Regions from separate parts of the Shewanella baltica genome, predicted to be linked through region 3. Evidence: predicted binding sites of a transcription regulator. Region 3 holds the regulator's gene; each other region holds the start of a gene.
What was found. The regulator MetJ, encoded in region 3, represses methionine synthesis genes. The targets are predictions, from matches to a motif close to TAGACGTCTAGACGTCTA.
Positions count from the first base shown of each region.

Region 1: a site for MetJ is predicted at 6,243-6,260, ahead of msrA (peptide-methionine (S)-S-oxide reductase MsrA). Genes of this name have one in related genera too.
Region 2: a site for MetJ is predicted at 2,628-2,645, ahead of metH (methionine synthase). Genes of this name have one in related genera too.

Region 1 covers NZ_UGYM01000002.1:2,180,706-2,188,545, forward strand. Annotated here, with positions in the region: gene nadA (quinolinate synthase NadA) at 1-811, opposite strand, end outside; gene DYH48_RS09775 (dihydrolipoyllysine-residue acetyltransferase) at 945-2,564, opposite strand; gene DYH48_RS09780 (alpha-ketoacid dehydrogenase subunit beta) at 2,574-3,551, opposite strand; gene DYH48_RS09785 (thiamine pyrophosphate-dependent dehydrogenase E1 component subunit alpha) at 3,555-4,733, opposite strand; gene astE (succinylglutamate desuccinylase) at 4,896-5,930, opposite strand; gene msrA (peptide-methionine (S)-S-oxide reductase MsrA) at 6,273-6,752, shown strand; gene pgm (phosphoglucomutase (alpha-D-glucose-1,6-bisphosphate-dependent)) at 6,864-7,840, opposite strand, start outside.
Region 2 covers NZ_UGYM01000002.1:3,650,388-3,658,227, reverse strand. Annotated here, with positions in the region: gene metH (methionine synthase) at 1-2,411, opposite strand, end outside; gene DYH48_RS16390 (histidine phosphatase family protein) at 2,857-3,588, shown strand; cobalamin riboswitch at 3,793-3,958, shown strand; gene DYH48_RS16385 (ABC transporter ATP-binding protein) at 4,059-4,952, shown strand; gene DYH48_RS16380 (FecCD family ABC transporter permease) at 5,023-6,078, shown strand; gene cobT (nicotinate-nucleotide--dimethylbenzimidazole phosphoribosyltransferase) at 6,251-7,333, shown strand; gene DYH48_RS16370 (adenosylcobinamide-GDP ribazoletransferase) at 7,440-7,840, shown strand, end outside.
Region 3 covers NZ_UGYM01000002.1:4,167,125-4,174,964, forward strand. Annotated here, with positions in the region: gene DYH48_RS18615 (methyl-accepting chemotaxis protein) at 1-584, shown strand, start outside; gene metF (methylenetetrahydrofolate reductase) at 658-1,545, opposite strand; gene DYH48_RS18625 (bifunctional aspartate kinase/homoserine dehydrogenase II) at 1,762-4,155, opposite strand; gene metB (cystathionine gamma-synthase) at 4,167-5,330, opposite strand; gene metJ (met regulon transcriptional regulator MetJ) at 5,543-5,857, shown strand; gene DYH48_RS18640 (sulfite exporter TauE/SafE family protein) at 5,939-6,682, shown strand; gene nrfD (NrfD/PsrC family molybdoenzyme membrane anchor subunit) at 6,787-7,734, opposite strand; gene DYH48_RS18650 (4Fe-4S dicluster domain-containing protein) at 7,737-7,840, opposite strand, start outside.

The sequences.
Region 1 (7,840 bases), 2.0 Mb from region 3:
TTTTATAGAAGATGCCGCGATCGGTTGCCACGATAAAACGCTCATTCTGCATTGTCTGCGCCGCTTTGATCAGCTGACTGGTCGAGCCAACAGCATCGGCCATCGCCACCACACTGGCTGGAGACTCAGGGTGCACAAGGATAGCCGCATCTGGGTAAACGCTTTTCATATCGCGCAGCGCGTTCGATTTAAACTCGTCGTGAACGATACAATCGCCTTGCCACATCAACATTTCTGCGCCCGTCTGTTTAGCAATATAGCTGCCCAAATGACGGTCTGGTCCCCAAATGATCTTTTTACCTTCGCTGTCTAAGTGCTCAACGATTTCGAGGGCAATACTGGAGGTCACCACCCAATCGGCGCGCGCTTTAACCGCAGCCGAAGTATTGGCGTAAACCACCACAGTATGATCTGGGTGCGCGTCGCAAAAAGCACTGAACTTATCGATTGGACAACCTAAGTCCAATGAACAAGTGGCTTCTAAGGTCGGCATTAAAATGGTTTTTTCTGGGCTCAAAATCTTGGCGGTTTCGCCCATAAACTTGACCCCAGCAACGATTAACGTTTTTGCTGGGTGATCGCGGCCAAAGCGCGCCATTTCTAAAGAGTCTGAAACGCAGCCGCCGGTTTCTTCGGCAAGGGCTTGGATTTCAGGATCGGTATAATAGTGGGCAACCAGAACGGCATCTTTTTCAATGAGCAGTTGTTTGATACGCGCCTTGTAATCGGCTTTTTGCGCATCGGACAAAGGAACTGGCTTAGGCGGAAACGGGTAATCAATGGTTTCTATGCTGGGGGCAAACTGACTCATAACACATCCATCAGGATAACTACGTCCGAGAATTATACGTAATCGGAATCAAAAGATTAACCCATTTATGCAAAGCAAATAAAAAAGGACGCTCTAAAGCGTCCTTTTACTGTCAAATCTGCGTGCCAGCGGCTTAGCGCATGGCCAATAACATCTCTTGCGGCTGCTCCAGATATTGTTTCCACAGATTACAGAAGCGAGCAATGGTACCGCCATCGATCACTCTGTGGTCGCCAGACCAGCTTACTTGCATGATTTGGCGGGCTTCGACTTCCCCTTTCGCATTAAAACGCGGCAAGGTCTGCAACTTACCTAAGGCCACAATCGCCACTTCAGGTTTGTTGATAATAGGCGTCGCCACTGTGCCACCTAAGGCGCCAATGTTAGAGATGGAAATCGTGCCGTCTTTCAGATCCGCTGGCGCCACGCGGCCACTGCGGGCTGCTTGGGTCAGACGGGTGATTTCTGCCGCCACTTCTAAAATGCTCTTATCCTGCACATCTTTGATGTTGGGCACCAAGAGACCGACTTTAGAATCCACCGCCATGCCGATATTGTGGCGCGCTTTGTAAGTCAGCTCAGTACAATCAGCATTCACTTGGCTATTCATCACAGGGAACTGACTTAACGCGAGCGACATCGACTTCATGAAGAAAGGCATCATGGTCAGCTTCACTTCATCGGACGAATACTTCACTTTCATGCTTTCACGCAGTGCAACTAAGTCTGTTAAATCAAATTCTTCGCAATAGGTAAAGTGCGGAATGCTCGACACCGACTCGACCATCATGCGTGCCATCACAGCTTTTACGCCGCGAATCGGCTCAACCGTGTCAGCGCGTTGAGTTACTGTCGATGTTAGAACTTGGGTTTGAGATGCTTGCGTCGCTTGAGCTGGCGCCTCTTTTACCTGAGTCGCACTTGATGCAGAAACATTGCTTGCGCCTTGTTGGAAGCGAGTGATGTCTTCCTTATACACACGGCCATGCTTTCCTGTACCAGGTACTTGGCTCAAATCGATATCTAACGACCGCGCCATCCGACGAACCGCAGGGCTGGCTAAGGCTTTACCTTGGCGAGCAGGTTCTGCATTCACAGTCTGCGCTGTTGGTGCCGCATTGGACACAGTATCAGTGTTTGTTGCTGCAGGTGCAGAAGCCGTCTGTTCAACTTCAATGGCAAATAAAGGCGCATGCACTTTTGCCAGCTGACCTTTACGATAATGCAGTTTGGCAATTTTACCCGCTTTAATGGCAGGAATTTGCACCAGCGCTTTATCTGTCATCACGTCCGCAATCGGTTGATCTTCCTCAACCCAATCACCTTCGCTCACTAGCCATTCGACGAGTTCACATTCAACAATGCCTTCGCCGATATCCGGTAGTAAGAACTCTTCAATGCTGACGGATGAACTAGATGACGTATTGGCAGTTGTTGCAGCCACAGACTCAGTCACTTTTGCAGTCGTCGCAGCAGGTTCAGTCGCAGATTCTTCACCTGCGATTTCAACGGCAGCTTCAATTTGTACGGCATAGAGCGGCGCATGCACTTTCGCAATATCGCCTTTAGCGTAATACAGCTTAGTGACCACGCCCGCAAATGGCGCAGGGATTTGCACTAGGGCTTTGTCTGTCATGACATCGGCAATCGGCTGATCTTCAACGACTGTGTCGCCTTCTTTGACCAACCATTCAACCAATTCACACTCCACTACACCTTCGCCAATATCCGGCAAAATAAAATCTTTAATCATACCGGACTCCTAGAAGGTCACTGATGCTTTGATGGCTTCAAACGTTTTGAACGCATCAGGCATGTATTCTTTTTCATGAATGAGTGGGTACGGGGTATCTAAACCACAAACGCGGCTGATGGGCGACTCTAGATACAAGAAGCATTCTTGCTGGATTGTCGCGGCAATTTCACCGGCAAAACCACCAGTTAATGGCGCTTCATGGTTAACCAGCAAACGTCCTGTCTTTTTGACTGAATCGGCAACGGTATCAATATCCCAGGGTGACAAGGTGCGTAAATCAATAATTTCGCAGGAGATCCCTTCTTTAGCGGCCATGTCGGCGGCTTTTTCAAGGATTTCCATTTGCGCGCCCCACGCCACTAAGGTGATGTCTTTACCTTCGCGAACCACTTCAGCCTTGCCCAGTTCAATTTCATAATCGCCCGCTGGTACTTCGCCAACCGATGCGCGATATAAACGCTTAGGTTCAAAGAAGATCACTGGGTTTTTGTCACGAATTGACGCTAACAACAGGCCTTTGGCTTGCTCGGGGTTACGTGGCACAACCACTTTTAATCCCGGTGTCTGGGTAAAATAAGCTTCGGGTGATTGTGAGTGATAATGGCCGCCTGCGATGCCGCCGCCATAGGGCGTACGGAACACTAATCCACCGACATCGAACTCATTACCGCTACGGTAACGGAATTTAGCCGACTCGTTGACTATTTGATCGAACGCCGGAAAGATATAATCGGCGAATTGGATTTCAGCCACAGCAGTCATGCCATTTGAGGCTAAACCATTGGCAAAACCGGCAATACCTTGCTCTGTCAGCGGGGTATTGAAGCAGCGATCGCGGCCGAATTTTTCTTGAAGACCGGAAGTGGCGCGAAATACCCCACCAAAGTGACCCACATCTTCACCAAAAACCACCATGCGCTCATCGGCTTGCATGGCGATCGACAAGGCCTCATTGACGGCCTGTAACATATTCATTTCAGCCACGGCTTATAGTCTCCCTGCACTTTTTGGATAGGCTTGCGGATATTTTTTGATATGTTCTTTAAGATCGGCGAGTTGCTTTCTCAGCACTGGCGTCGGCTTGTCGTACACATCTTCAATAATTTCATCCAGCATAGGCACAGGAATTTTTTCAGCCACTTTTACCGCAGCCAATACTTCTTCACGATATTTCTCATGCAGTTTCACATCATCCGCTTCAGCTAACCAACCTTTGTTGATAAGCCATAATTTGAAGCGTTTAACCGGATCGTGTTGCTGCCACTTGGCTTCTTCATCTTTCGAGCGATAACCTGATGGATCGTCTGATGATGAATGCGCGCCGAGACGGTAAGTCATGGCTTCAATCAGCACAGGGGCATTATGCTCAATCGCATAGGCACGGGCTTGCTGCGTTGCCGCTAACACGGCCAACATGTCATTGCCGTCAACACGAATGGTGTGCATACCATAACCCACGCCGCGGCTCGCAATGCCGTTACCGGCAAACTGCTCTTCAGTTGGGGTTGAAATGGCGTAGCCATTGTTACGACAGAAGAAAATCACTGGACACTTCAATACTGCGGCCATGTTTAGACCGGCATGGAAGTCCCCTTCCGATGCAGCGCCTTCGCCAAAATAGCAAACCGCAACTTTGCGCTTACCTTGCATTTTTAAGCTGTAGCCCACACCCGTCGCCTGCGGGATTTGTGTCGCAAGGGGTGAAGAAATCGTTTGATAATGCAATGCCGCACTGCCGTAGTGAATGGGCATTTGGCGACCTTTACCAAGATCTTTCTCGTTACTGAACATCTGATTCATAAACTGTTCAGTGGTAAAGCCGCGATAACGCAGCGCCGCATGCTCACGGTATTGCGCGAGGATCACGTCTTCTTGATCGAGTGCGGCCACACTGCCGACAATCGCCGCTTCTTCACCTGTACAGGTCATATAGAAGCTGATGCGCCCTTGGCGCTGGGCACCTAACATACGTTCATCGAGTACCCGAGTGAATACACAGGTATCGTAAATTTTAGTGGCTAAGGTTTCATCTATCACAGGCAAAACCGCGGTTTCATAAGTGGTGCCGTCGGCTTGTAGAATTCGAAGGATAGGAATGTGTAGCGATGCCTTATCCAAGAAGCCGACACGGTGCACTGTATCAGTGTTGAGTGTTGCTTTGCTCATATTGTGCTCTTGTTATCTCATTACGCACCAAAGCGTTTTGATGCGTCTGTTTATACGAATATGCCCGACGAACATTACGTTAACGTAAACTACCTATCAACCATTGGCATAGCTCAAACCACAAGTTATCCCTGCCTCGCATGTATATATTGCTTTACAAGCCTAACGCACGTCCGCATTCACTGCAGGGATCAGGCAAATCACAGTGCGATTGCCAATAGGCACTTTGGCATTAGGGAACACGACAGACTCAAACTCATGTTCCACTTTAATTTCTTGCCCACCTTCCCGCGCTAATACAAAGCCCTTCGGGAAAGATCTGAAGTTTTCGACATCGGTTGCGAAGGTAAATTCAAAATCATCGAAATGTTTATTGATGACGCGGCACACTTGATACAAGTTAACCTTATCGGCATCAAATGCATCTAACTCCAACGGCTTAGCGGTGATCAAGCGCATAAACATTTCATGGGTCGCAATAAAACGCGTCATGTCGTTCTGCCCCATGGGATACACTTTGCCAAGCTCAATGGTAAAGGCATCGGCGCCGTAGCGTTCAGAGGAAAAATAGCTAAAGGTCGTGGTCGGTTCGTGGTGAAAAAGTACCGTATCGACACCGCTTGCGGCTAGAAACATGATTTGCTCGCCGCTAAAGGCACGCCCTGGACGATAGGGATAAATAGCGAACTTTTCATGCTTCGAGGCGCGCATCGCCGTGTGCAGATCATAATGAATGCGCTGACGACCATCGGCAACCGCAGTATAAAAACGGTCGACATAGGCTTCGAGTTTTTTGGCGCGCACTCGCTCAGGATTGACTAATCCCGGAGGAGTAGAATGCTCACCACTAAAGAGACGATTCATGTTCTCATCGATAATACGCGTGCCGTTATTAATCGCTAATGGATTACCAATCAGGAATAAAGTGCGCTGTTTCGCGATGATCTTTTGCTGTAAAAGCTGCTTAATTAAGCCATTGCAGAGTTCAATGGGCGCGGTCTCGTTACCGTGAACACCGCAAGAAAGGACAACATCTTTTCCTTCATTCTGGGCGGGCTCAAAAATGATAACGCCGGTATCCCACACTTCAACTTGGGTATGGTCGCCTAAGCTAAATGAAAACTCGCCATCGAACTGTTCAGGATGGGCTAAGGTGAGCGCTAAAAAATCCTTTGAATCTAACAGAGCTTGTAACACAGAATTCTCCTTATAATGGTGTGTAACAGTAACGGCGCAATAGCATCAGTGCAGATAGCAATAACCACTCAAGCATTCATCTCACCGCGGTTAGGCTGACTCGCACCTTAAAAAGCGGCTTCAATACTAACACATGTTTTTAATGCTGTTCTCAGACATTTATCGCCATAGGACCCAGTTTTGAACGGAATAAGATCAACGCGGCGCTTTGCTATGCCGAGTGTAAATTTCCCATGCCTTTATCGAAAAATCGTCCAGCATAAATATTCCTGCTAGAGGCTTGCTTTTGCGCGCGAGTTTTATCACAATCCTTAGCCATCTAGACTTCTATTGGATTTAATTATGGCGTTAGCAACCTTTGGTGCCGGCTGTTTCTGGGGCGTAGAGTATTTTTTTAGACAAGTGAATGGCGTATCGAATGCCACCTGCGGTTACATGGGCGGCAATAATAGCGCGACCACCTATGAAGAAGTCAAAAAAGGCAAAACGGGCCACGCCGAAGTGGTACAAGTGGAATTTGACCCTGCCCTGGTAAGTTATGAAGACTTGCTCGAGGTATTTTGGAAAAACCACAATCCAACCAGTCTGAACATGCAAGGCGGAGATATAGGCACTCAATACCGCAGCACGATTTTCTTCCATGACAGTGAACAAAAAGCCGCGGCAGAAGCCTCAAAATTAGCTTTTGCCCGCTCAGGTCGTTGGGGATTACGCCATATCGTGACTGAAATTGTGCCATTGCAACAGTTCCATGTGGCAGAGGAATATCACCAAAATTACATCGATAAGAATAACTTACCGAGTTGTCATATCGAGTACTAAATACGGTCAAATCAGCATGAGTTTAATACTCATAGCTTAAATAGACATAAACAAAAACGCACTCAAAACTGAGTGCGTTTGTTTTTAATACTTTATAAACCTACTGCTGCGTTAAGCGTTCAGCGCCTTATCAATTAATGCCTGCGCATCTTTGATGATTTCAGCTAAATGCTGCTCACTGATAAAACTCTCGCCGTAGATCTTAAATAACGCTTCAGTGCCCGATGGACGCGCCGCAAACCAACCATTCGCCGTAGTCACTTTGATGCCACCAATGGCCGCATTATTGCCCGGCGCATGGGTTAACACGTTTTCGATTGTCTCACCCGCAAGCACAGTGGCATTTAAGGTTTCTGCATTCAATAACGCAAATTTGGCCTTGTTTTCAAGACTGATTGGGCTATCGATACGCTTATAGAAACTTTGGCCAAATTGTTCTACTAGCTCTTGATGGCGTTGACCTGGAGTTTTACCTGTCACCGCAAGAATTTCTGCGGCAAGTAACCCTAGAATAAAGCCGTCTTTATCCGTGCACCACGTAGTGCCATCACGGCGTAAAAATGCCGCGCCAGCGCTCTCTTCACCGCCAAAGGCGATGGTGGCTTCGGCTAAACCATCGACAAACCACTTAAAGCCCACAGGCACTTCGAGTAATTTTTTGCCATGGAAAGCACAGATTTTATCGATAAGTGCACTCGATACTAAGGTTTTACCTATGGCTAAGGTATCGCTCCAATCCGGTCTGTGAGTCAGTAAATAATCGATAGCGACCGCAAGGTAGTGATTAGGGTCCATCAAGCCGGTACCTGGGCAGACTATACCGTGGCGGTCATAGTCAGGATCGTTACCAAGGCATAAATCATAAGATTCTTTATGGGCGAGTAACCCTGCCATCGCATAGGGAGACGAGCAATCCATGCGGATTTTGCCGTCTTTATCCAGCGTCATAAAGCTAAAGCTTGGGTCAACTTTATCATTGACTAAGGTGATATCGAGCCCATAACGCGCGGCAATCGGTGCCCAGTAGAAAATCCCTGAACCACCGAGCGGGTCAACGCCGATACGCAGCTTAGCGTTGGCAATCGCCT
Region 2 (7,840 bases), 520 kb from region 3:
ATTCTCTCCACCGACACCATCACGCCTAAATCAAATACCTCAAAACCGTTACAGGCGAGCACCACGCCGACGATATTCTTGCCGATATCATGCACGTCGCCTTTTACCGTCACCATCAAGATCTTGCCGTTAGATTGGCCTTCGACCTTTTCCTGCTCGATATAGGGGTTTAAGTAAGCCACGGCTTTTTTCATCACCCGCGCCGATTTCACCACCTGCGGCAGGAACATCTTGCCCGAGCCGAACAAGTCGCCGACCACGTTCATGCCGTCCATCAAGGCGCCTTCAATCACATCCAGCGGACGTTTTGCTTCTTGGCGAGCGGCTTCGGTGTCTTCATCGATAAATTCGGTAATGCCTTTGACGAGCGCATGGGATAAGCGTTGGCTCACCGGCCAGCTGCGCCATTCTAAATCTTCTTTCTTACCCACCTGTGCGCCATCACCGCGGAATTTCTCCGCGATTTCAAGTAACTGCTCGGTATTGCTTGAGCCTTCGACTGGGCAAGGCAAGTTAAGCACCACGTTTTCGACCCGTACTTTAAGCTCAGGATCGATATCGTCGTAAATGGCTAACTGACCCGCGTTGACAATACCCATGTCCATGCCGACTTTGATGGCGTGGTACAGGAATACCGCGTGAATCGCTTCGCGCACTGGGTTGTTACCGCGGAACGAGAACGACACATTCGACACCCCGCCCGAAATCATCGCGTGGGGCAGGGTGGCTTTAATCGCTTTGATGGCATCAATAAAATCGACTGCATAGTTGTCGTGTTCATCGATACCGGTGGCGATGGCAAAAATGTTCGGGTCGAAGATGATGTCTTCTGGCGGAAAGCCGACCTTATCAACCAGCACCCTATAAGCGCGGGTACAGATTTCGATTTTACGCGCCTTAGTATCGGCCTGACCTTGTTCGTCGAATGCCATGATAATGGCCGCCGCGCCGTAGCGTTTGACTAAAGTGGCTTGCTCAATAAACTTGGCTTCGCCTTCTTTAAGGGAAATAGAGTTAACTATGCCCTTGCCTTGAATACATTTGAGGCCAGCTTCGATCACTTCCCACTTAGAGGAGTCGATCATAATCGGCACGCGGCTGATGTCGGGCTCAGAGGCGATCAAGTTTAAAAACTTGTGCATGATCTCGGCGCCATCGAGCATGCCTTCGTCCATGTTGATGTCGATGATCTGCGCGCCGCTTTCGACCTGCTCGCGAGCCACATCAAGCGCTTGCTCAAACTTGCCTTCTTTGATCAGCTTTAAAAACTTGGCCGAACCTGTGACGTTGGTGCGTTCACCCACGTTAACGAACAGGGATTGGGCATCGATAGTCAGTGGTTCCAAACCAGCTAAGCGGCAGGCGACAGGGATATCGGGTAAAACGCGCGGGTTATGTCTGTCGACCGCTTCGCGAATAACGCGGATATGTTCAGGCGTACTACCACAACAACCACCGATAATATTGAGCATGCCTTCGCGCGCCCAATCTTCGATCACATTCGCCATGTCTTCTGGGGTTTCATCATAGCCGCCAAACTCGTTCGGCAGGCCTGCATTCGGATGCGCCGACACATAACATTCGGCGATACGCGATAATTCTTCGACGTACGGGCGCAGTTCTTTTGGTCCTAGCGCACAGTTAAGGCCGATAGATAACGGCTTGATATGGCGCAGGGAATTATAAAATGCTTCGGTCGTTTGGCCAGTCAGTGTGCGGCCAGAGGCATCGGTAATAGTGCCCGAGATCATGATTGGCAATCTGTCTTTAGAATGCTGACCAAATAAGTCATCAAATACCGATTCAATCGCAAACAGTGCTGCTTTGGCATTTAAGGTATCGAATATGGTCTCGACCATAATGATATCCGCGCCGCCTTCAATCAGCGCCTTGGTGGATTCTCGGTAAGCACTCACTAACTCATCGAAGCTGACGTTGCGATAGCCTGGATCGTTCACATCGGGGCTAATCGAACACGTACGGTTAGTGGGGCCTAACACACCAGCGACGTAGCGCGGAATGCCTGTGGCAGCAAAGACTTCATCACAGGCTTCACGGGCGAGGCGGGCGCCAGCTAAGTTAATTTCGGCGGACAGCGACTGCATGTCGTAGTCGGCCATGGCAATAGTCGTAGCATTAAAGGTGTTGGTTTCAATGATGTCGGCACCGGCGTTTAAGTAGTCGGTGTGAATTTGTTTGATGATGTGGGGTTGCGACAACACCAATAAATCGTTGTTGCCTTTGACGTCAGTGTGCCAATCTTTAAAGCGTTCGCCGCGATAATCCTCTTCTTCGAGCTTGTGGTCTTGGATCATAGTGCCCATGGCACCGTCTAAGATTAGAATGCGCTCAGCAAGCTGTTTACGAATGTCTGCCAATATCTGGCCGGCTTTGGTAGAGGGTATCGTCATAAATAATTACCTTAAATACAGCTAAGTTAAGTCCAAGCATCGACCCTTGTTATGCTAAGTGCAGGGTAAAGCGTGTTGTGCAGTCCAGATATCGGCTCTCGTTATCGACCCAAGTGAGTTAGCTAACTTAGTTAGGCTAAGTGCATTCCATTCTGCTCGGTCGATATTTGACTACTCGTTTTAGTTATTTATCGTTAGAGTTTAGTTTTGGACATTTAAACGTATAGACGTCCATAATACGCGACTTATGATTGTCAGGGCAAGGTCAAAATTGACTAACGACAATTGAGTCCTATCACCACTTTTCACCCAGTTTAACGGCTCTTTTTTTTAGGGCTAGTTGTTAGGCTATTTGCAGGGCTAGGGCGTAATTGAGTATATAGGACGACGGGTCTAATGTGGGTTTTCAACAAAATTTGCCATGAGTGATAGACATAGGAATACGATGAAACAAGTTCGATTGTTATTGTTACGCCACGGCGAGTGTGAAGGCGGCGCCATTTTACGCGGCCGTGTGGATGTGCCTTTAAGCGAAAAGGGCTGGCAGCAAATGTCGGCTGCTGTTGAGGCGCAGGCAAGTACCTGCAGCGCGATTTATAGTTCGACTTCACGCCGCTGCGGCGAATTTGCCCAAGCCTTTGCCGCCGAGCTGCATTCGACGGCGGCATTGATATCTGAGCCAAGGCCATTGCAGGCGCAGTTTTTGTCGGTTTTACAGGAAATCGACTTTGGCGATTGGGACGGTCGTCGGCTCGATGAGCTTTATCAGCAAGAGGGCGAAAGCTTAGCTGCCTATTGGCAAAACCCTTGGCAAACGCCGCCGCCCAATGGTGAGACTATGGCAAGCTTCGAGTCGCGGGTGAATGGCGCAATTGACCAGATACTCGCCGCCGAGTTTGAACGATTGACCGTCGACTCAGATAACGCCGAGCAGGCTGTGGGAGCGAGTCTGGGAGTGAGCGTGGCTGCGGGCGAACTGGCTGCCAAAGTATGGGTGGTGACCCACGGCGGAGTGATCCGTCACTTAATGGCGCGCGCCCTTGGGGTTGAACGGGCGGTGGGATTTTACAGTCAACTCGATTTACCCGTGGCGGCCGTGGTGAGCATTAATGTGCTGCAAGATGAACACGGCGTTTGTTACTGGCGTTTAGATTGGCCGAGCGGACGCTGCGAGTGATCCGCGTTGCCCTAAGGTGAAGATTTTTCTTGTCTTAGCAGCGTGATTGTCGATTGCCAATTAAGGCAAATATAGGATAATGCTTTTTCCTGACGTTACCCGATACACACGGCCTTGCAAGGCTGGTGGCAGTGTATCGGCTGACGTCACAGAAATAGGTGTTGGGAGTTTTGAGTGGTGCGAGTGTGTTCTGTGGCAACTATTGCCTAGACACGCTGCAAAGGCTTGAAATCAATCTCAACATAATAGGGAATCGGGGAGCTGCTTGTCAGTCAGCCCGAACTGTGCCCGCAACTGTGAGTGACTTTTTATATTGTTTTCAATACAAAAAGTGACGAGTCAGGAGACCTGCCTATTTCTGTTATCGCTGCGTGCAGCCTTAGTTCTCGAGCGGGTGACTCGAGGGAGCCGATGACAATGTGCACAACCTTTTTTTATTCAGGTTTGGACTCGCTAGGAGCACCACTTTGGTGAAACTCTCTGCCATCCAAACGAGCCATGCTTTGAATGACAGCGACACTCGCCCATCAGCGAGCCAGACGGTCGCGCTCGATGTCAGCCAGTTAAGCTGGTGTATCGATGGCAAAACCATTCTTTCCAATATTAACTTTGCGCTGTCAACGGGGCAGATGTTGGGTTTGATTGGGCCTAACGGTGCGGGTAAGTCTAGCTTGCTACGCTGTTTGTATCGGTTTGTTCGCCCGACTCAGGGCAAAATTACCTTGTTTGATCAAGATATTGAGCGTTTGTCGCCCAAGGCGTTTGCCTGCCGCGTCGCAGTAGTGCAGCAAGACACGCCGCATTATTTTGACCTAACCACAGAGCAATTGGTGAGCATGGGCTTAACGCCGCATAAGGGCATGTTCGATACCAATTCGAGCTGTGATGGCGAGCGCATTGCCAAAGCCTTAGAGAAAGTCGGCCTCAGTCATAAAATGCATCAACAGTACGAGCACTTATCTGGCGGTGAAAAGCAGCGTGCCTTGATCGCCCGCGCCATAGTGCAGCAGCCGCAACTGTTGATCCTCGATGAGCCAACCAACCACCTCGATGTGCGTTATCAAATCCAAATCCTCGAATTAGTGCGTAGCCTTGGCATCAGCGTGATTGCCTCTATTCACGATCTCAATTTAGCCAGCGCCCTGTGCGACAGTTTATTGTTGATCCATAACGGTGAAGTCAGCGCTATGGGCACGCCAACCGAGGTATTAACCGAGGCGCGAATTGGTGATGTGTTCGGCGTGTGCGCTCAGGTGTCGACCCATCCACAACATAAAAAGCCCTTAATCAGCTACTTCTATGGCTACCATGATTCGACGCACAACATGGCTGAAACTTTGGCTGAGCGAGGCGAGGGCGGATGATTCAGGGAGTAAACAGCATTTCATCTCACATTTGGGGCGTATCGTGACACCTTTGACGAGACAAAAACTGATGCTGGTCGCATTAGGCATAATCACTTTGATAACCCCCATTGCCGCCACGAGTTTTGGCGCGGCGAACATCAGTTTTATGGATGTTATCCAAGTGTTTATCAATAAAATGGCCAACCTCACTCAAGCCAATGGCATGACGGAGCGCATCGTGATGGAGCTCAGACTGCCGCGTATTTTGCTGGCCTTTGTGGCGGGTGCGGGTTTGTCCTTGGCGGGCAGTGTGCTGCAAACCGTGACCCGCAATCCGCTGGCCGACCCTTATCTGTTTGGCATTAGCTCAGGCGCGTCCTTTGGCGCTGTGGTGATGTTGACGCTATTCACGGGCTCTGGATTTTTTGAGAATGCGGGTATGGCGGCGAACTCGGGGATTTTTAGTGGCTCGGGCGCCTTGTCGGGTTTGCTTTGGTTTAGCTTGCCCTTCGGCGCTTTTATTGGCGCCAGTTTGTCGGTACTGATAGTGCTGGCCTTGTCTGGCCTTGGGCTCAATAGCCAAGTGGAGCGCATGTTGCTCTCAGGCGTGGCGACCTCCTTTATGTTCGGCGCGCTAACGAGTCTGTTGTTGTATTTCGCCAGTCCGCAGGCGACGGCTTCTGTGCTGTTTTGGAGTTTAGGCAGTTTCGCCAAGGCCAGTTGGTCCTTATTAGTGCTGCCGACACTGGTGATTGGCGCGAGTTTGTTCATTATTTTAGGCATGAAACGGCAGATCATGGCGTTGCAAGCGGGGGATGAAACGGCGCATACCTTAGGGGTGAATGTGCCTAAGTTGCGACTCAATATGCTGCTGCTCTGCTCCTTGATTACCGCGATTTTGGTTGCCACCTGCGGCGGTATTGGGTTTGTCGGTTTGATGATCCCCCACACAGTGCGCATGCTGTTTCCCGGTCGTCAGCCGATTCTATTAACGGCGCTGGTGGGTGGATTATTTATGGTGTGGATTGATGTGCTGGCGCGCTGTTTATTGGGCAATCAAGAGTTGCCCGTGGGGATTATCACGGCGGCCATAGGTAGCATGTTCTTTTTGCTGATTTTGCGTAAACGCAGAGTCATGGCGTAAGCACCTAGTCAGAACGTAATCCTAGAGTCATCTAGCAAGCGCAGACTGGCGGGATAATCAGCATTTTTGTTGATATCTGCCCCGCGATTGGAAATGCAAAATTGGACATGTTAGTCATTAGTCATAGGCGCAGGATGCGTTGTGGTTATTTAAGATAATAAGTGGAGTGTGGATGTCTCAGTCAGCCGTGTCTTTTCAAATCAGCCCTGTGAGTAAAACGCAGGATCCATTGATCCAGCAGAAAATTGATCTTAAGACTAAGCCGCCCGGCGCCTTAGGTCAGCTCGAATCCTTAGCCTTACAGATTGCCCGAGTGCAAGCGACTGATTCACAACAAACGGATCAGCCACAAAATACTGTGCTGAAAATTGTTCATCCAACCATGTTAGTGTTTGCGGGTGATCATGGTATTGCCGCTGAAGGCGTGTCGATAGCCCCTAGCGAAGTGACGCGCCAAATGGTGCAAAACTTTGCCCATGGCGGCGCGGCGATTAACGTTTTTTGTCGGCAGGTGGGTTTTAGGCTCGAAGTGATCGATTGCGGTATTTTAACGCCAGTCGAAGGGGTTGAAGGCATTATCGATCAACGTCTTGGCGCGGGCACTGGGGCGATTCATTTAGAGCCCGCAATGGCGCTGGAAACCGTCGATAAAGGCTTTGCGATGGCGCGCGATTTGATTGAACGTCACCATCAAGCAGGTTGTAACTTAGTCGCCTTTGGCGAAATGGGCATAGGCAATACCTCGGCTGCGGCAGCCATTATGGCGGCGATCATGCAGCTTGATGTGATTGATTGTGTCGGCCGTGGCACGGGCATTAATAGCGAAACCTTAGAACGTAAACTCATGCTGATTGAACTGGCGTTATTGCTGCATCAAAGTGCCTTAAATGGGCCAAAATCAGTGTTAGCTTGCCTAGGTGGCTTTGAAATTGTGCAGATGACGGGGGCTATGTTAGCGGCTGCCGAGCGCAAAATGCTGGTGGTTGTGGACGGTTTTATCGCGACAGCTGCGGCATTAGTTGCGGTGCAAATCGCCCCTAATGTGCATGATTATTTGATTTTTGCCCACCAGTCAGACGAGCAAGGCCATCAGCGGATGTTAGAGTTTTTGCAGGCGAAACCTTTATTATCCCTCGGGCTAAGATTAGGCGAAGGTACGGGCGCAGCTTTGGCGTTGCCGCTTATTCAAGCCTCTGTAAATTTTTACAATCAAATGGCGAGTTTTAGTGATGCGGGGATTGAGGCTGTTGTATGATGTGCTCTGCTAAGTCGCTTATTTTACTTATTTAAAATAATAACTTTTTAGCCAACCGTTTTAATCTTAAACCTTGCAGCAAGTGTTAATTCACTAAGGATGCTTTATGTCAGAACGCGAAAGCTGGCACAAAGAGATAGATTTGTTTTTAGTTGCCATGGGCTATTTTACCCGCATTCCTATGCCTAAGTGGGTCGAAGTCGATAGTGATAAGTTGAATAAGGCCAGCCGTTATTTCGGTCTCGTCGGTCTTTTGGTCGGCCTGTTAAGTGCCATTGTATTTTGGCTGACGCAGAACTGGCTCCCCGCCGGCGTCTCTGTGCTGTTAGCTATGTTGGTTGGCGTCTTGCTCACGGGCGGATTTCACGAGGATGGCCTAGCCGATACCTTCGACGGTTTTGGCGGTGGTTGGACGGCGGAAGACAAGCTACGGATCATGAAGGACTCGCGCCTTGGCAGTTATGGCGCACTGGCGTTGATGTTGGCCCTGCTGCTGAAATGGCAGTT
Region 3 (7,840 bases):
CTGTATTAGCGGAAGAAATCGCCGCTGCCGCCAATGCCATTAATGAACTCGAACGTAATACTGCCGAAATTGATTCTGTATTAGTTGTGATCCGCAATATTACCGAACAGACCAACTTGCTGGCGCTTAATGCCGCAATTGAGGCCGCCAGAGCCGGAGAGCAAGGACGAGGATTCGCCGTCGTAGCCGATGAAGTTCGCACCCTTGCGACTCGCACTCAAGCTTCAACCACAGAAATTCAAAAAATGATTGAAGCGCTACAGCTTAAAGCCAAATCTACCGTTTCGGCGATGGAAACCAGTTCACGCACTACTCAAAGCTGTGTTGCCCAAGTTAATCAAGCGGGTGAAGAACTCGTGGCCATCACCCAAGCGGTTTCGACCATTAGCCAGATGAACATCCAAATCGCCAGCGCGGCAAATGAGCAATGTGCTGTTTCCGCAGAAATTAACAAAAATATCAATAACATCAACGATATTGCCACGTCGACAACCAATAGTGCGGTGCACACTGCGCGGGCGGGCGACGAACTTGCCCAGCTTGCGGCTCGCCTGCAAGTGCTACTGGCACAGTTTAGGATCTAATACCTACACCACTGACACAAAGCAAAACGCCGCATTATCTGCGGCGTTTTTATTGGTTTATGTTGTTGATGTTTTATTTAGGGCGCACACCTAACGTATGGCAAATGGCGTAGGTTAATTCGGCGCGGTTTAGAGTGTAGAAGTGGAAATCCTTTACGCCTTCGCGGGACAGTACTTTCACCATGTCGATTGCCACGTTTGCACCCACCAATTGGCGTGTACCGGCATCGTTTTCTAAACCATCGAATTGCTTGTGTAGCCAGCCCGGTAACGACACATTGGTCATGCCCGCGAAACGTTTTAACTGGGTAAAGTTAGTCACAGGTAAGATACCTGGCACGATTTCAACGTCGATACCGGCGGCAACGCAGCGGTCACGAAAACGCAGGTAAGATTCCACATCGAAGAAAAACTGGGTAATGGCACGGCTAGCGCCCGCATCAATCTTACGCTTAAGGTTGATCAAATCAGCCTGTGCATTGCTCGCATCGGGATGCACTTCTGGATAGGCTGCAACGGAAATATCAAAGTCGGCCACAGAGCGCAGTAAACGCACTAAATCTACCGCAAAACGAGTGGGCTTAGGGCTGCCCGCAGGTAAATCGCCCCGCAGTGCCACTATGTCACGAATGCCCGATTTCCAATAATGCTTAGCCAGTTCTAATAGCTCTTCATCACTAGCATCCACTAAGGTTAAGTGCGGCGCGGCAACAAGGTCGGTTTCCTGTTGAATACGCTCAATCACGCCGTGGGTGCGGTCGCGCACACCTGAGTTAGCGCCATAGGTCACAGAGACAAACTTAGGATTAAGTGGCTCTAAACGACGAATAGAGTTCCACAGGATCTGTTCCATTTCGGGGGTCGATGGCGGAAAAAACTCAAAAGAAACATTAATATCGCCATTAAGCTCAGACAAGCTCTGGTTCAGCGATTGTGAATGTTGTGCGTGATGAAAAGCCATGTGTATTTCCTCAACCGCCCTTGGCGCTACTCTTTGCTATTATGAATTAGTTCAAATGGACGTTTGGACGTCTATATGTCCATATACTAGAGAAACTGAGATGTAAGTCAAGCCAAAAAATACCCATAAACCGCATTTAATCTCAGTTAATTCGATAGATTTATTCTAGCCAATAAAAAGGACTCGAATGAGTCCTTTAAGCTGCTGAATTTCAGTCTACTCTTGCAAGAGATCGCGACAGATCTGCGTCAGATCCGACTGCACCGCCGCCGCTGTCACTTCGCGTCCGGCGCCCGGTCCACGGATGATCAACGGATTGCCTTGATAGAAGACGCTGCGGATCACAAACACGTTATCGCCGGGGGTCAAATTAGCGTAGGGATGATGGGCATCAATCCACTGCAAACCGACTTCAGCTTTAAGCTCTGGGCCGCTGTTATCTAAGGATGCCACGTATCTGAGCACCTTATTTTGCTCCGCCGCCGCACCGTATTGTTGCAGCAGATCGGCATCTAACTCGGCAATGCGGGCAAGAAATTGATCTAAGGGAATATCCGCCAAAGCGGCTGGCACGAGTGAGCGCAGCTCAATATCTTCGAGCTCGATTTCAAGGCCAATTTCACGGGCCAAAATGAGCAGTTTACGCTGCATATCACGGCCGGAGAGATCGTCACGGGGATCGGGCTCAGTAATCCCTAAGCCCCTGGCTTCAATCACTAATTCAGAGAAAGGCTTGCTGGTATCGTATTTTTCAAATAACCAACACAAGGTGCCAGAGAAAATCCCGCCCACGGCTTCAACGCTATCACCGCTGTTACGCAGATCATTTAACGCATGTTGGATAGGCAAACCTGCGCCGCAACTGGCGTTATAGCGCCAAAATAAACGACGATTACCCAATTGCTGCTTTAACTCACGGTAAAAAGGCAGTGGTCCCGAACCAGCGAGTTTATTCGCGCTCACCACATGGATGCCGCGCTCGAACAGCTCTGGATATTGCAGCGTCAAACTGGCGCTGGCACTGATATCTAAGGCCACCAGCTCATCGCAGTTAACCCGTTCTAATTGCTCGAACAAGTGCTCGTACTGCCAAGGTGTAGCCTCGGTATTAAACTCAGTCTGCCACGCGGCAAGATTAATGCCTGTGGATTTAATCAAGGCTTTACTCGAACTGACTAAGCCGACTAACTCAACGCTAGCTTCGAGTTCATGGTCCAGTGATGGCGACACCGACTTAAACAAATCGACCCATGCCTCACCTATGTTGCCCACACCGAGTAGCAAGACACCTATGCGTTTACGCGGGCCAGCGCAACGACGATGAACCTTTTGCGTCAACAGATTCACTTGCGACTGAGGCACCAGCGTCACTAAACTTAAGTCGCCACTAAACAAAGGTTTAGCGTCACGACTTAATAAACGAGCAAAGCTGCGACGATAATGTTCGGCATCGGCACTCACTAACGCCACTAGGCCGAGATCTGTGTTGATCTGCTGATCGCTGATCCCTAATGCTTCTGCCTCGGCATCGAGTAATCTTTGTACTTGTTTTTGATTTTCAGCGGTATAGGCAAGCTCAACCCTTTGATGGGCAGAGGTCCAATGGGCCAATGGCCTTAAGCCTGCGGCGATCAACGAATCTAATAGGCTTGTTAATTCGCCCGTAAGCTTAAAGCCGAACAGCACGACTGCATTGAGGTTAGTCACCACAGGCGCGCTCGCCGACGAACTGTGGGGCGCAATCAAGGTAAAGTCGGTGTGTGATGCATAACTTGAGCGCACCGCTAAACTCACTTCGGTATTAAACAGAGGCTGCAAAGTGCGCGAATGCAATACCGGCGAGCCTAAACGCGCTAAGCGGTCGGCTTCGGCAAGTGACATGCTTTTCAATAATTTAGCATCGTTGATCTTATTCGGATCGGCGTTGAACACCCCTTCCACATCGGTCCAAATGGTCACGCGCTCAATATCGGCAAGGCTAGCAATCAAGCTAGCACTAAAATCGGAACCATTACGACCGAGTAATAAGGTATCGCCGCGCTCGTTAGCGCAGATAAAGCCAGTGATCACTAGTCGTTCATTTGGATGGGCGGCCAACAGCGCTTGTACTTTTGCGCGGGATTCCTGCACCCGAATTTGTGGCACGGCGGCTTCATCGGCCACTAAAATTGAACAGGCATCCACATGGCTTGCCGCCACACCAGATTCGCGCAGCAGCGCCGCCATCAGGCGCGCCGACCAACGCTCGCCAAAGCTCACCACATGGTTAACTTGGTATTCGTTGCGTTCGTCGAGGGACAATAAACTGATGAGCTGCGCCTGATCTGTCGCCAAACGCTCACGCAGATCGCGGGCTTGTTCGTTCGACAATAACTGCTCTACCAACCCCTGTTGATAGCTGGTCAGCACTTGTAATTCTTCTTGCCACAACTGACCCGCGTCGCGCAGCGCTAATAATTTATACAGGAAATTCGTGCTCTTACCCGCCGCAGAGACCACCACAAGATCATCGCTATGACCATGGGTTAACAGGATATGGGCGACTCGGCGATAACAATCGGCATCCGCTAAACTGGAGCCACCAAATTTATGTAAGTGACAACGTGCCATCTATTATTCCTCTACTGACAAGCCGCAACGGCGGCTAATCCTGCTTGAATATCTGCAACTAAATCGGCGGCATCTTCAATACCCACCGATAGACGCAATAGGGTGTCTTTAATGCCTGCCTCAAAACGCGCCTGCGGCTCCATGGCTCTGTGGGTCATAGTTGCGGGCACGGCCACTAAACTTTCAACGCCACCTAAACTTTCCGCCACGCTAAATAAGCTGAGTGCACCTAAAAAGGCCACGACTTCGGCCTCGCCGCCCTTGAGCTCAAAACTCAGCATAGCGCCAAAGCCTTTTTGTTGCTTGGCTGCAATGGTGTGACCAGGGTGATCCGCAAGACCGGGGTAATAAACTTTGCTCACCACAGGGCTTTGCGTCAATACCTCAACAATACGCTGGGCATTGGCTTGATGTTCACGAATTCGCACCGCTAACGTACGTAGGCCGCGCAGGGTTAAGTAACTATCAAAAGCCGATCCCGTTAAGCCTAACGTGTTCGACCACCAATGTAAGCTTTCGCCAATTTGTGCATCTTTGGCAACCACAGCGCCGCCAACCACATCACTGTGACCATTGATGTATTTAGTGGTGGAGTGGATAACGATATCCGCGCCTAACAATAGGGGTTGTTGCAATATCGGCGATAAAAAAGTGTTATCGACCACGACTAGCGCGCCGACCTCATGGCTTGCCTTAGCAATAGCCTCGATATCCACCACACGCAATAGCGGGTTAGACGGGGTTTCGAGCCACACCATCTTAGGATTTTGCGCGATCGCTGCGGTTAACGCTTGGCTGTCGGTTTGATCAACCACAATCAGCTTAAACTGGCCTTTCTTCGCCAAATTAGTAAATAAACGGTAAGAACCGCCGTAACAATCGTGGGGCACCACCAATAGATCATCGGGGCCGAGCAAAGTGGTCACTAGGGTGATGGCCGCCATGCCAGTGCAGGTCACTATGCCAGTGGCGCCCTTTTCTAATTGCGCTAATGCTTCGCCTAAAATACAGCGTGTTGGGTTGCCTGAACGACTGTAATCGAATTCGCGGGGATTTTTATGACCATCGAAGGCGTAATTAGTCGACAAATAAATCGGTGGCACAACTGCGCCATATTGAGTATCGCTTTCGATACCCTGACGCACTGCCAGTGTGGCTAATTGACGCTCTGCCATGGGTGGACTCCTAAATTCGGTAGACTGATAGAGATGTCTGGACGTCTAAATGTACCTAAGCCCAAGGCCATCGTCAATAGGCGTGAAGACGTTTAGACGTCTGAACATAAAGAAATCTGTTTGCAATCACAAAGAAATAGTAGCAATAATTTGACTGTTCTTTGTAAGGGTTTAAAATCTGCCCCGAATTTAGCGTTATAACAGGTGAGTCAATGACTGAATGGAATGGGGAATACATCAGCCCCTATGCTGAACATGGCAAGAAGAATGAACAAGTAAAAAAAATTACTGTGTCTATTCCGCTCAAAGTGCTTAAGGTCCTTACGGACGAACGAACTCGTCGTCAGGTCAATAATTTGCGTCACGCCACCAACAGCGAGCTGTTGTGTGAGGCATTTTTGCACGCCTACACTGGCCAGCCATTGCCTAACGATGAAGATCTGTCAAAAGATAGCCCAGACAGCATTCCCGCCGAAGCCAAGTTGCTGATGGACGAGATGGGGATCGAGTGGGAAGACATGGAATAGCGACTTGTCGCTGGCAAAGTTACATCACAGTGCTCATCAATAGGGATCGTTAACGATCCCTTTTTGTTTATATGGAATCCTATGTTTTCTATGATAGATCCACAGACTCTCGCCTTGGCCTCACTGATTGTATTTCTTGGCGCCTTAACCCAGAGCCTGATTGGGTTTGGCCTAGCGGTTGTCGCCAGTCCTTTGCTGTATATCGTCGATCCGCAGCTCGTACCGGGTCCCGTTATTGCCATGGGATTTACCATCTCGCTACTGACCTTATTCCGGGAACGTGGTCATTTAGAATTCAATGGCTTGCAATATGCACTCCTAGGTCGCGTGCCCGGTGGTTTTATCGGCGCGAGTCTGTTGCTGTTTGCGCCTCAGCCCATACTCGGGTTATCCATCGCCGCCATTGTGGCTGTCGCGGTTATCCTCAGCCTGTATAAATTCAGCCTGCCAGTGAATAAGAAAACCCTCTTTGGGGCGGGCGTCGTCTCGGGGATTTTCGGTAATATTGCCGCTATTGGTGGCCCGCCGATGGCGATTCTATTGTCAGGCAAAGATGCCTCGCAGTTTCGCGCCGCCCTGTCGGCCTTCTTCATTTTTAGCTCCACCATAGCTATGGTCATTCTGGCGATCACTGGCTTATTAGAATTGAAGCACCTGTGGCTGTCCTTAATGTTGCTACCTTCTGTGCTTTTAGGGTATTTAGTCGCGGGGCGATTGGTGGGCAGTGTCGATAAAGACAAGACTAAAATGGCGACCTTAGTCCTGTGCAGTATCAGCGCCTTAGTGCTAACGGTGAAGTCGGTTATCGAGTTATTGCCCCAATAAGCGCCCTACTTGTACTGGCAAACCATCTGAAGATTTAAACAATAAAAAAGCACTGACATTGCCAGTGCTTTTTCTTTATCTATCAATATCTAAAGCCATTACACTCAGCTTAAATAGCTTTGCCCTGCGTACACAATAAAGTGTCTTAAGGCGAGTACGCCGGTTAAGCTAGCGCAGGCAACCATGATCATTGCGCCCTTAGTGTGGCGAGTCGCGGCTGGTAGCAGCATAAACAGCAATGGAATACCAAAGCCGATACCGACAACCCCTATCCAGAACACGCTTGCCCATAGCCCAGAGGTTAACGACGCTAAGGCCGCAGCCGCCGCGCCGCCCTTGAAGTACAAGGCGCAGAACAACATGAACAGGAACAGGATTTCAATCGCCATCACAGGCAATTCTAAACCGTGCATCTTGACTAAGGTTTTATCGTGGCTGTCAGTCTTAAACAGCAAGAGTGCCAGTACCGCGTTTGCCGCAGCGCCCGCCGATAAACCCGACACTAAAAACAGCGCAGGCAGTACCGCAGTGTTGAGCATAGGGTAAGCATTCATCGCCGAAATTAAGAAGCCAGTGTAAGCCCCTACGCCAATGGCGAGGACAAACAACAATACTTCAATCAGCTTTCGATATGGCATAAGTAACGTAGCGATAGGCGCTAGGAAACCCAAACCCCATTTTGGTAAGTCATCCCGCAGCACAATAATGGCGTACGCAAAGGCTAAGGGAGAATACGCCAGCAGCGCCAGCACCCCGATTGCCATAACTGACTGGAAGTTATAGTGAATTAAGATCAGCCAGAAGTGGAAGGGTTTGGTTAAATCAAACACTAAGCAGGCTAAACCTAAGCTAATCGCCACAGGTCCAATAATGGCGGCCGCCTTAAGAATGCTGCTTTCGGCTCCGGCGCTGAGTTCCTTATTCGCCCAGCGTAAACCAATGCCAATCAATAAACTGCCCGCGGATAACCCCGCCATAAACAGGTAAACGGCGATGACCCAGTGCCAAGTGACAGGATCATATTGCGCCATGTCGCCCCAAGTATTGTTCATAATCAAATCCCCCCTCTTTTGGTAGGAACGCGATATACCCTAGGTTTAGTGCCCAAATGGGTTTTATCTTGGTATGTAATTTTAGTGTTGAGCATGATGGCCACTT